3 regions of the Vibrio sp. R12-SG2-ISO1 genome follow, and region 3 is predicted to be linked to each of the others. Evidence: riboswitches for the same ligand, from Rfam matches in the RefSeq annotation. Region 3 holds a riboswitch; each other region holds the start of a gene.

Region 1 (4,148 bases), on a different contig from region 3:
CTCTCAATGATTCCTGCTTGTTCAGTGACTCGGCAAACTCGGACTCGAGAAGGCTATGTTTACGAGCTCACTGCTGAGCCTAGCCGGGCTGAACTCGTCCCTGGGTATCAAACAGACGTACTGGGGTTTAATGGTGCGATCCCTGCGCAGACACTCTATTGTCGTCAGGGGGAAGAGGTCGTGATTCGTTTCACTAACAAACTGTCAGAGCCTACAACCATACATTGGCACGGCTTGCGAATTCCTATCGAGATGGACGGCGTTCCTTTTCTCAGTCAAGCGCCTATCATGCCGGGAGAGACGTTTGAGTATCGATTCACTCCGCCTGACGCAGGCACGTTTTGGTATCACCCACACATGAACAGCGTTGAACAGTTAGGGCGAGGACTCGTTGGACTGATTATTGTTGAAGAGCGCGACCCCGTGGTTTTTGATGAAGAGCATGCGTTGATGCTCAAGCATTGGCACATTGACAGCCAGGGGCAGTGGAAGGAGAGAATGATTCCACGTTTAAGTGCTCGGATGGGCACTCCAGGGGAGTGGAGCAGTGTGAATGGCGTTCATGAGCCTGTATATACGCTTAAAGCACACGCGACCACTCGCTTACGCATTGCAAATGTCGACAATACCATTACCTATCCAATAGCGATTGAAGGGGCAGAGGCTTGGATATTGGCGATTGATGGTAACCCGGTCAGCACGCCAATTGAGCTCTCTCAGCATAAAATGGGACCGGGCATGAGGGTGGATCTTGGTCTGATTGCACCATCTGCTGGCAACAAAGTGTTTGTTCGTCAAATGAAGGGGCGTTTCCCTTTTCCTCTGTGTGAATTTGATGTCGTCGCGTCTGATTTGCCACAGGATCAAGCGCTGCCAAACTTGCCTCTTAACCCTGTGCCCGCGCTCGATCTTGCCAACGCTGAAGAGATTGACTTTGTGTTTGAGTGGCAAGGTGCGGTGACGCCCGTAGGCAAAGATGGCAAGGCGAGTCCAACCTTTTGGTTGACCAACAAGGTGGCGTGGCAGGGGATGAGTCGTCATTCGATTCCTGCGCCGCTGGCACAGTTGGAGCTAGGCAAAACCTACATCTTCGATCTTAAAAATGTCACTCAGTACCATCATCCTATTCATCTTCATGGCCACACCTTTACCGTGCTCGAAATGGACGGTAAGCCGCTCCCAGAGCCGTTCCATACGGATACGGTACTACTGGGCAAGAATGGTCGTGCCAAAGCGGCTTTCGTCGCGGACAACCCCGGTCGGTGGATGTATCACTGTCATGTCATAGAGCACATGAAAACCGGTTTGATGGGCTACATCGAAGTAAAGTGACTCCTGTAACTTTTTAAATCTAGCAGGATGTTTAGCGTCATTACATTGATCTGAAGTCTGTTTTTTTGTCTGTTTGGCGCTACACTAACGCCATAAATTTGGAGGGGTTATGGGTCAGTTTGCAATTTTAGGGTTTATTGCCATGGGTGGCGCCGTTGGTGCGTGCTCTCGTTATTTAGTGTCTGAGCTGTGTGCGACATTACTGGGGCGAGGTTTTCCATACGGTACGCTAACTGTTAACGTAGTCGGCTCACTGGCGATGGGCTTACTGATTGCCGCGTTTGAAAATGGCAACCTTGCGACTGAACCATGGAGACAGATCATCGGGCTCGGTTTTCTTGGTGCTTTGACGACGTTCTCTACGTTTTCGATGGACAACGTTTTACTCATGCAGCAGGGCGCCTTTTTCAAGATGGGACTCAATGTCTTACTCAATGTGGTATTAAGCATCTCTGCCGCTTGGGTGGGCTTTCAACTGCTGATCAAAAGCTAGCTTGCTTAGAGGTGCTTTGAGCCTCACTAGACAAAATTTACACAGGTCGGCTTGGTTTATCCAAGCCGTTTTTATATACTCGGTTCACTTGTCGGAGTGCCATAAGGCTGAGACCGTTTATTCGGGATCCGTTGAACCTGATCAGGTTAATACCTGCGAAGGGAACAAGAGAAGATATCGACCCTCCTAATCTAGGATTCGTTCTCTCTGATCTGAGCGTCATGCGATCTATCTACAGATAGATACCCGCGTCAGATCGCCCTCTTGTCGCATCTTTCCGCCAAGCATTTTTATCTCTAACACTCATGCTCCTACGAGCAATAAAGAGCAAGGAAAAATGCTATGTCGAATCGCAAACAAGCGAGACTGGAAGCCAAACAGTTTATTGATACCCTCTCGGTACAGGCGTACCCCAATTCACGCAAGGTTTATGTAGAAGGTTCACGACCTGATATTCGTGTTCCTATGCGAGAAATCTCCCTTGCTGACAGCTTGATTGGCGGTACTAAAGACGCGCCGATCTTTGAGCCCAATGAGCCGATTCGCGTTTACGACACTTCTGGTCCTTATACCGATCCTGACCATACGATTGACCTCTACCATGGATTACCTAAGTTACGTGAACAGTGGATTGAAGAGCGCGGTGATACGGAGCTGCTCGATGAGGTCAGTTCGGTATACACCAAACAGCGCTTGGAAGACGATACGCTAGACGAGCTGCGTTATGGTAACTTACCTCGCATTCGCCGTGCGAAAAGCGGTCAGTGTGTTACTCAGCTCCACTACGCGCGTCAAGGTGTGATTACACCGGAAATGGAATACATCGCTCTGCGTGAAAACATGGGGCGTGCTCGTTATCGCGATGAGGTGTTGAACCAACAGCATCCAGGTCAAAGCTTTGGGGCCCACTTGCCAAAGGACATCAGTGCTGAGTTTGTCCGCCAAGAAGTGGCCGCGGGCCGTGCCATCATTCCATCCAACATCAACCACCCGGAAGCGGAGCCAATGATCATTGGTCGCAACTTCTTGGTCAAGGTGAACGCCAATATTGGCAACTCCTCCGTGACCTCTTCCATTGAGGAAGAAGTTGAGAAATTGGTTTGGGCAACACGTTGGGGTGGCGATACAGTGATGGATTTGTCGACCGGACGCAATATTCACGAGACTCGAGAGTGGATTCTACGTAACAGCCCAGTTCCGATCGGTACCGTGCCTATGTACCAAGCGCTTGAAAAAGTGAATGGCATTGCAGAAAACCTCAATTGGGAAGTGATGCGAGACACCTTGATTGAGCAAGCTGAGCAGGGCGTCGATTACTTCACGATTCATGCCGGTTTGCTGTTGCGTTATGTGCCGATGACGGCCAAACGTGTCACGGGTATTGTCTCTCGCGGCGGCTCGATCATCGCTAAGTGGTGTCTCGCTCACCATCAAGAAAGCTTCCTTTACACCCACTTCCGCGAAATTTGTGAAATTTGTGCCAAGTACGATGTCGCGCTTTCGCTCGGTGATGGCTTGCGTCCAGGTTCGGTGGCCGATGCCAATGATGAAGCGCAGTTTGCTGAGCTACGCACGTTGGGTGAACTGACTAAGATCGCGTGGGAGTATGACGTACAGGTGATCATTGAAGGCCCTGGGCATGTACCTATGCACATGATCAAAGCCAATATGGATGAGCAGCTAGAGCACTGCCACGAAGCGCCATTCTACACTTTGGGTCCTCTGACGACCGATATTGCCCCAGGGTACGATCATATTACCTCTGGCATTGGCGCCGCGATGATTGGCTGGTACGGCTGTGCGATGCTCTGCTATGTGACGCCGAAAGAGCACTTGGGTCTACCCAATAAAGAAGACGTTAAGACGGGCTTGATTACTTATAAACTCGCGGCGCATGCGGCGGATTTGGCTAAAGGCCACCCTGGTGCTCAGGTTCGTGACAATGCACTCTCAAAAGCTCGCTTTGAGTTCCGCTGGGAGGATCAGTTCAACTTGTCGCTTGACCCTGATACAGCGCGAGCTTTCCACGATGAAACTTTGCCGCAAGAGTCGGGCAAAGTGGCTCACTTTTGTTCAATGTGTGGACCAAAATTCTGTTCGATGAAAATTTCTCAGGAAGTGCGCGAGTACGCTAAAGACACGCAACAAGTCGAAGCCGACCAAGCCATCTCCGTTAAAATGCTCGACGATCCACTCGAAGGGATGCGCCAAAAGTCAGAGGAGTTCCGTCAATCGGGTTCTGAGCTGTATCATCCTGCCGCGCAGCCTGAAAGTGCAGAGTCGTAGGAACGCGGCGATGAACATTGTGATTCCTCACTCACAA
Region 2 (4,148 bases), on a different contig from region 3:
CCAGGCGCTGCAAGACGTTATTGCCCGTGGCTGCTGGAGCGAACAAGAGTACACAGGGTGCGAATCTGGCTGGCAAGCGCAAAAACAGGCCCAAGATGGCAGTGTCTTTGATGTCTTATTGGCGGGAGAAATAGTGGGTCGAGTGACGTGGGATTTAGTCGGCGATCACAACGTCAGCAATGCGTTGATGGCCATCGCGGCGGCGCGTCATGTGGGTGTCACTCCGGATCACGCTTGTGAGGCGTTAGGGCGCTTTATTAATACCAAACGCCGCTTAGAGTTAAAAGGGCAGGTCAATGACATCACTGTGTATGACGACTTTGCTCATCATCCAACGGCGATTGAACTGACATTGGGCGGCTTACGTAACAAGGTGGGTCAATCCCGAATCCTTGCGGTGTTGGAGCCGCGCAGTGCAACCATGAAACGCGGGGTGCACAAAGAGACGCTCGCGGCCTCATTGCAGGCGGCCGATGAAGTGTTCCTCTTTCAACCTGAGTCAATTACCTGGTCCGTGAGTGAGATTGCCGAGCAGTGCGCGCAACCTGCTTATGTCTCTGACGACATCGACGACTTGGTGCGCAATATCGCTCGGCATGCTCGCCCCGGCGATCAGATTCTGGTGATGAGTAACGGCGGGTTTGGCGGAATTCACGACAAACTGTTAGCGCAATTAGCCCAATAATAAGAGATACGCATAATGTCTGAAAAATCCATCACCCTCGCTTTCACCGGAGCCTCAGGCGCGCCTTACGGGCTGCGTTTGTTGCAGTGCTTGTTGGCCGCGGACTATCAGGTTTACCTGCTGGTTTCATCGGCGGCGCGAGTGGTGTTGGCCACCGAACACGGATTAAAACTGCCTGCCAATCCAGACAGCGCCAAGCAAGCCTTAGTCACCCATCTTAATTGCGACCCGGCTAAATTAGTGGTGTGCGGTAAAGAGGATTGGTTCTCGCCCGTGGCCTCTGGCTCAGCGGCGCCCAAGCAAATGGTGGTCTGCCCTTGTTCGGCAGGAAGCGTCGCTGCGATTGCTCATGGTATGTCCGATAATCTGATTGAACGTGCCGCCGATGTGGTGATGAAAGAGCGTGGTCAATTGCTGCTGGTAGTTCGAGAAACGCCGTTCTCAACCTTGCACCTTGAGAACATGCACAAGCTCTCGCAGATGGGCGTTACCATTATGCCCGCCGCGCCCGGTTTTTATCACCAACCTAAATCGATAGACGATCTTATTGATTTTATGGTCGCGCGCATTTTGGATCACCTCGGCATCGAGCAATCCTTGGTGGCGCGCTGGGGCTATGATCAACGTAACGATTCGTGATTGCGCCTTGGTGGGCCGTCACGCAAGTATGGCTATTGTAGGGCAGACCTATTACAATCAAGCCGAACCTCATCGGGGAGCTATTCATTCACTGAATGACGCTGAGATCGAGCTTTGCTCGGGACCCGTAGACCTGAACCAGATAATGCTGGCGTAGGAATTGAGCGAGGACATCAGACGTCTGTTTGTCCCTCAGACCTGCGTGGCTCAACAAGGAGAGCGAGCAGTGAAATCCACTTTTATCCCTTCAATTATGCCACTTTGTGCCGCCGTGGCATTGACGTCTTTTTCTGCAACCGCAGCCGATACGTTAACCGTTTATACCTATGACTCTTTCGCTGCCGATTGGGGTCCAGGCCCAGCGGTAAAAAAAGCGTTTGAAGCACAGTGCGACTGTACGTTGAATTTTGTAGCTTTGGATGATGGCGTCTCTATCCTCAATCGCTTGAGACTGGAAGGCAACAATAGCAAAGCCGACATTGTGTTGGGGTTAGACAACAACTTGATGGCAGAAGCGCAGCAAACCGGTTTGTTGGTTGAGCATAGCGTCGATACGTCATCCGTCACCTTGCCAGGCGGCTGGTCCAATACGACCTTTGTGCCGTACGACTACGGTTACTTCGCGTTTGTCTACAACAAAGAGACCTTAGCTGAGCCACCGACTAGCCTCAAAGCGCTGGTGGAATCAAATGACGACTTAACAGTCATCTACCAAGACCCGCGTACCTCAACCCCGGGTCAAGGTTTGATGCTGTGGATGAAATCTGTCTATGGCGACGAAGCGCCGCAGGCGTGGAAGGCGTTGGCGAAAAAGACAGTGACGGTCACGAAAGGGTGGTCAGAAGCGTACTCGATGTTCTTAAAAGGCGAGTCTGACATGGTGCTCTCTTACACCACGTCACCTGCGTACCATCTGATTGCCGAAAATGAGGCTAAGTTCGCTGCGGCGAATTTCGCGGAAGGTCATTACACTCAAGTAGAAGTGGCCGCCAAAGTTAAAACGAGCGCGAACAGCGAGTTGGCGGATGCCTTTATGCAGTTTATCCTCAGCGATGACTTTCAGTCGGCCATGCCCACAGGGAACTGGATGTACCCTGTCACTGACGTTGCGTTACCAGAAGGGTATCAAAGCCTGACGAAGCCAAGCCAAGCCTTGAGCTTTAGCGCTGAAGAGGTGGCTACCCACCGCAAAGCGTGGATTCGTGAATGGCAAAACGCGTTGACCTTCTAAGGTTGGGCGTTCGTGCAATCTGTCCCTAAATTAGGCGTATGGGTCGCGATGTTGATCGCGGCCTTTGTCGTTTCTGCGTTGCTGGCATTGCTCAATCAAGCGCCTTCCTTCGATCTGCGTGTCATTTGGCAAGACCCTTATTACCGCCACGTTACCCAATTTAGCTTCTATCAATCTTTCCTCTCAACGCTGCTCAGTGTCGGCTTGGCGATCCCCGTCGCCCATGCTTTGTCGCGGCGGCAGTTTATCGGCAAAGCCTTGGTACTTAAGCTGTTTGCGACCACTTTGGTGCTGCCTGTGTTGGTGGGGGTGTTTGGCTTGCTGGCGATTTATGGGCGCAGTGGTTGGCTGGCGACACAGCTTGCGCAGTGGGATCTCTCGTTGCCATTTAATATTTACGGTTTGCACGGCATTTTGCTCGCGCACCTCTTTTTTAATCTTCCTTATGCGGCGCGTTTGCTGCTGCAATCACTAGAGTCGATTCCGGCGGAGCAACACAAACTGTGCGCCCACTTAGGCATGGGGCATTGGCAAAAGTTTAAGTGGGTCGAATGGCCGCGGATGAGGCAGCAATTAGCGCCCGTTTGCGGGTTGGTGTTTATGCTCTGCTTTACCAGTTTCGCCACTGTAATGGCACTGGGCGGCGGGCCTAAATCGACCACTATTGAGCTCGCGATTTACCAAGCGATCAAGTTTGATTTTGATTTGCAAGCGGGCGCGTTATTGGCGATTTGGCAGATGTTGCTATGTGGCTTAATGGCACTATCGATTCAACGTTTCGCCCGACCTATTGCCACTTCGATGGGCAGCAACGCACCTGCTGCGTTGGTGGTGAAAGACAATCTACTCTCTAAGTGCTGGGATGGCGCTTGGGTAGGATTTAGCTTGCTGTTAGTGTTGCCGCCTCTTGGGATGGTACTAGCCAGTGGCATGAATTCTCAGGCGTTAAGTGTGCTGAGCGATGGCCGATTTTGGTCCGCGCTCGGCGCGTCACTGAAAGTGGCGAGCATGGCGAGCGTTATCGCTGTCAGTGCGGGCACGGCGATTTTATTGTCGAGCCGAAGACTGCGCCTCAATCAACGTGAGAAAACCGCGGATAAGATAGAGCTGCTAGGGACCATCATCCTGGTGACCCCAGGATTAGTGATCTCGACCGGGCTCTTTTTGCTGCTCCGTTCGTGGACGGATGCGCTCAGCTACGCCTTGGTCGTTGTTGTTGCGGTCAACGCGTTAATGGGGCTGCCTTATGTGATCAAAACCTTGGCTCAGCCGATGTTGCAACTTGAGCAGCAGTATCAGTACCTTTGTGCAACCCTTGGAATCCGCGGTTGGCGCCGTTTACGAGTGGTGGAGTGGCGCGCATTAAAACGGCCGCTGGCGCACGCGTTTGCCATCAGCTTTATGTTTTCTATGGGTGATCTCAGTGCCATCGCGCTGTTTGGCAGTCAGGAGTTTCGTACTCTGCCGCTCTACCTGTTCCAACTGCTCGGCAGCTACCAAATGGACGCGGCGGCGGTCGTATCGGTCACTTTACTGCTTTTGAGTGTGGGCTGCTTTGCGCTGATGGAGCGCCTGTTTCGCCCTCGCTCTGCC
Region 3 (4,148 bases):
AATCGCAATCCCTATATTGAAAGAGTACTCAGCATAACCTTAAGGTGTTCTAATCCGAATAAACTCCAGATAACAATACGACATTGAGCGATTGACCCGGCGAATCTACCCCATTTCTATTGGTTCAGACGCCCCAACGTAAAAAGAATAAAGTCTATCTGAGCGCCTTCTGATGAGAGAAGTGGCACCTTTAGGTTATCAAGTACGGTGATGATAACTGAGGAGGAGGAGGTTAGGCTATGGTATCACTACTTTGGGTAGCATTAGGTTGTGTGGTCTTCTTATGTTGTTGGAGTGCTCAGCATGGTCTCCCTATGCTGGGGCTTAAACTGGATGAGTCCGATCTACTGATTATATCTGAACTCGCTGGCGAAGACGTCTTAGAGGCATGACCTCAAATAAACGACGATAATGAGCGTTGAAGCAGCAGCAAAAATGGAGCCTTGGGCTCCATTTTGCGTTTCAAGCCTATCGAAAATTTTGGCTATGGCAGTGCGTTGCGTTATAGCGAGATCACGTCCGTCAACTTATCCACCACCGTATGAAAACGGGCTGGCCACGCTCTTTGTTTCTTGCTCACCAAATACAGGGTCTCGACGACGGCTCTCTTTGGCTGATGCACAGCAAGTTGATCGCGCAAAGTGAAAGAGCTGAATGCGCTGTGTGGCAGCACCGTAAAACCGAGCCCTTTGGCAACTGGCAGAAGAATTTGGCTGAGTTGGTTGATGTAGCCCGAGGTGCGCAGGGCGCGAATATCAATCCCCGCCAGCGCTTTGTCGCCACACTGCGAAAAGTAGAGCGAGAGATAGTGCTCCGCGTCGGGGTGGCGAATTAAACCGAGCTCAAGGAGAAGTTCAGGGGTGATAGGCTCGTCGACGTTTGCCGGTACAATCAAACACATGGTTTCTTGACCTATCTCCTGCGCTTCGATTCTCGGGTCGAGCGGAATGTGGGTGACAAGGCCCAAATCGGCGCGTCCCTCAGCCAAATCGTCGATGATCTTGCGGTTGGGGGCGACTTCCAGCTTGACGACCAGTTGTGAAAATTCACACTGTAAATCGAGCAGATGCGGGTAGATAAGCTGCGCCAACGCGCCAGAGCAAGAGACCGACACTTCACCTCGATGCGCGTCATCCTGAGATAACGAAGCAATCAGGTCTGTTTCTTGTTTGGCGCGCTGCTTTGCGTACTGATAGACCTGTCTGCCTTGTTCCGTTACTTCAAAGCTCTTGTTGTGACGCGCAATCAGTGGGTAGCCGCAAGCCTGTTCGAGCTTTTTGATGTGCTGGCTGACACCGGGCTGAGTCATGAACAGCTTTTCTGCGGTATGAGTAAAGTGGCCGGTCTCGACCAAGGTTTGAAACGTTTTGAGCCAGAGTGGATTGAGCATAACCGTCAAATCAATAACGAAAATTTATAAAATTAAGAGTAAACGATAATGTTCTGTGTGCCAAACGTCGCGTTCGTATCGCCCACTCCTCGATTCACTCGGGTTATTTAAGTGATCTGAATAGGTTGCATCTGCGCTACCACAGGGTTAAGGTTGGCGACATAGTCGGGGAGCGTTCCTTCTGCTCGAATCATAACGATAGCTTGATTAACGAGCCTGTCGTAGAAGCATAGAAGGAAGGCTGAGATCGCATCGCGAGACCCGTTGAACCTGATTCAGTTAGCACTGACGTAGGGAACTATTCATAACGCGGTGTCGTGGGGTCGCCACAATCTCGCCCGTTATGTGTTGTGCTTGGCCAACGCGCTCTGCACACAGTTCCTGACGCGTGCGTGAGGAACACCGATGAACCAAACCGCATTTTATGACCCTCAAACTCCGATTGTCCTAACCATCGCTGGCTCCGACAGTGGCGGCGGCGCGGGCATCCAAGCCGACATCAAAGCGATCAGTGCAACAGGCAGTTACGCCTGCTCCGTTATTACGGCCATTACCGCGCAAAATACCCGTGGCGTTCACGCCATTCATCCTATCCCTATCGACCATGTTCAAGCGCAGCTCGATGCGGTATTGAGCGATCTCAATGTCGTGGCGGTGAAGGTTGGCATGCTGGCTGACGCTGAAATCATCCGTGTCGTGGCACAAAGTTTGGCGGCGTATCAGCCCAAGTTTCTAGTGGTGGACCCGGTGATGGTGGCCACCAGTGGTGACAGCTTACTGCACGCCAGTGCGGTGGGGGCGCTCAAGAAAGAACTGCTACCGCTTGCCGATATGATCACACCAAACTTACCCGAGGCGGCGGCGCTGACTGGGCGAGCAACGCCGACATCGGAAGAGGAGATGGGAGCGATGATTGACGCCCTGCGCGCCTTGGGCGCCAAAACAGTGCTTCTTAAAGGGGGGCATTTAGAGGGCGAAAGCAGCAACGATCTGCTGATTGAAACGACTGGCAGTGAATTGATTCGCGCTAAACGAGTCGCCACTCATAATACTCATGGCACGGGTTGCACGTTGTCATCGGCCACTGCGTCCTATCTTGCCCAAGGGTATCGGCTGCACAAAGCGGTCCATTTGGCCAAGCAATACATCTCACAAGCCATCGCGCATGCCGATGAACTCTCTATTGGTCAAGGACATGGGCCTGTGCACCACTTTTTCTCTGGTCACCAAAATGTACGTTAATCGCGATGGTGTGCAGTCACATCACATGGCCCTATTTGGGCATCGAGACCGAGCCAGAGCGGCTAGAGTTGAGAATAAAACGCGCCGCGTCATAGCGATCATTGGAGAGAGGAATATAGCCAGAGTGGGAGACAACTTTGTTGATGTTGTCTCTGTCGATATAACTATCGACAAAGCGTTTCAGTGATGGCCGCTTCTCTAGCGCCTGTTTGTTCACGTAAATAAACAGAGGGCGGGAAAGTGCGGTGTATCGTCCCATAATCACGTTCTCGACACTGGGTTTGACCGCGTTGAAGCCAGAGGGAGAGATGGCGACCGCTTTCAACTTGTCTTGATTTTGCAAATAGTAGGCAAAGCCGATAAACGCCATAGCGTTGGGGTCGGCGGCCACTTCGGCGACTAAGGCTTCATCGTCTTCATTCGCGGTGTAGTCTTGTCGACTCGCTTTGCCATCAAGCACCACCTCAACAAAATAGTCATAAGTGCCTGAATCTGATCCAGGGCCGTGCAGGACGATGGGGCGATCAGGGAAGTGCGGATTGACTTGCTGCCAGTGAGTTATCGTGCGTTCAGCGGTGCTTTCCCAGAGTGTTTTCAGTTCATCAAGAGAGAGCGCATCGATCCACTGATTTTCTTTGTTCACCACCACGGTTATTGCATCGAGTGCGACAGGGAGCTCAATATAGTCGATGTGGTTGATCTCACACAGCGCTCGCTCTTTCTCTTTAATCGGGCGAGAGGCGTTAGAAATATCCGTGCGGCCTCGGCAAAACTTGCGAAATCCGCCACCTGTGCCAGTGATGCCCACCACCACTTGGGTGTTGTGCCGCTCGGCACGCATAAAGTGATCGGCGACGGCTTGAGTGATCGGGTACACGGTACTCGACCCTTCAATTTTGATCAGATCTTTCCCGTGTGCCGTGGTACTCATCAGCGCTAGGCATACAGAAGCAAGAACAGTCGAACGCAATCGAAAAGTCATGGTTGAGCACAAAGGAAGAATCAACATACCGCGACTATACGAGCTAGCACTTTTGAGCTCAATATCTTCACGTGGACTGTCACTAAAGATTCATCAATTACTCACCAATAATAACTATGCTGAATATCTTCATGGGGTTGTAACATTTCTTCACTAGGCTGACTCGCCTATGTTTTTATTCCTGCCCGCAAAATACGTGGGTAAACGTTCGTGTGATGCTATGAAGCGCAAATTCATTTTTACTTCCATTCTCGCCTTGTTGGTGATCACGTTTACGTCGGCGCTAGTGACCCAAGCGACCCATCTTTTAGTGAAAAAGTCCCCGCTTGCGGAAGCGGCCGCTGAAATTAAAGTCAACGGTACGCTGGCCTACCTTTGGTTTGATGAGATCATGTCGGGCGATACCGCTCAGTCGATTCAGGAAGTGTGGTACTATTTAGAAATCGCCGATTGGCATGTGGTCGCGCTGCTTGAAGGCGGCGAGAGCATCATGGGCAATTATGAGCCAGTCACGGACAACGAATTACGTGAGCG

What was found. Region 3 has a riboswitch for thiamine pyrophosphate ahead of thiD (bifunctional hydroxymethylpyrimidine kinase/phosphomethylpyrimidine kinase). Riboswitches for the same ligand answer to the same signal wherever they lie in the genome.
Region 1: linked by a shared signal. The riboswitch ahead of thiC (phosphomethylpyrimidine synthase ThiC) and the one ahead of thiD (bifunctional hydroxymethylpyrimidine kinase/phosphomethylpyrimidine kinase) in region 3 are both predicted to bind thiamine pyrophosphate.
Region 2: linked by a shared signal. The riboswitch ahead of thiB (thiamine ABC transporter substrate binding subunit) and the one ahead of thiD (bifunctional hydroxymethylpyrimidine kinase/phosphomethylpyrimidine kinase) in region 3 are both predicted to bind thiamine pyrophosphate.

Annotation. Positions count from the first base shown of each region.
Region 1 covers NZ_JCBDGO010000002.1:2,126-6,273, forward strand. Annotated here, with positions in the region: gene AC6R10_RS03365 (multicopper oxidase domain-containing protein) at 1-1,332, shown strand, start outside; gene crcB (fluoride efflux transporter CrcB) at 1,442-1,825, shown strand; TPP riboswitch at 1,908-2,006, shown strand; gene thiC (phosphomethylpyrimidine synthase ThiC) at 2,168-4,111, shown strand; gene AC6R10_RS03380 (thiamine phosphate synthase) at 4,122-4,148, shown strand, end outside.
Region 2 covers NZ_JCBDGO010000010.1:109,224-113,371, reverse strand. Annotated here, with positions in the region: gene mpl (UDP-N-acetylmuramate:L-alanyl-gamma-D-glutamyl-meso-diaminopimelate ligase) at 1-685, shown strand, start outside; gene AC6R10_RS09625 (flavin prenyltransferase UbiX) at 701-1,324, shown strand; TPP riboswitch at 1,388-1,501, shown strand; gene thiB (thiamine ABC transporter substrate binding subunit) at 1,578-2,555, shown strand; gene thiP (thiamine/thiamine pyrophosphate ABC transporter permease ThiP) at 2,604-4,148, shown strand, end outside.
Region 3 covers NZ_JCBDGO010000019.1:266,157-270,304, reverse strand. Annotated here, with positions in the region: gene AC6R10_RS14520 (hypothetical protein) at 240-392, shown strand; gene AC6R10_RS14515 (LysR family transcriptional regulator) at 503-1,390, opposite strand; TPP riboswitch at 1,547-1,704, shown strand; gene thiD (bifunctional hydroxymethylpyrimidine kinase/phosphomethylpyrimidine kinase) at 1,796-2,632, shown strand; gene AC6R10_RS14505 (PstS family phosphate ABC transporter substrate-binding protein) at 2,664-3,614, opposite strand; gene AC6R10_RS14500 (putative bifunctional diguanylate cyclase/phosphodiesterase) at 3,835-4,148, shown strand, end outside.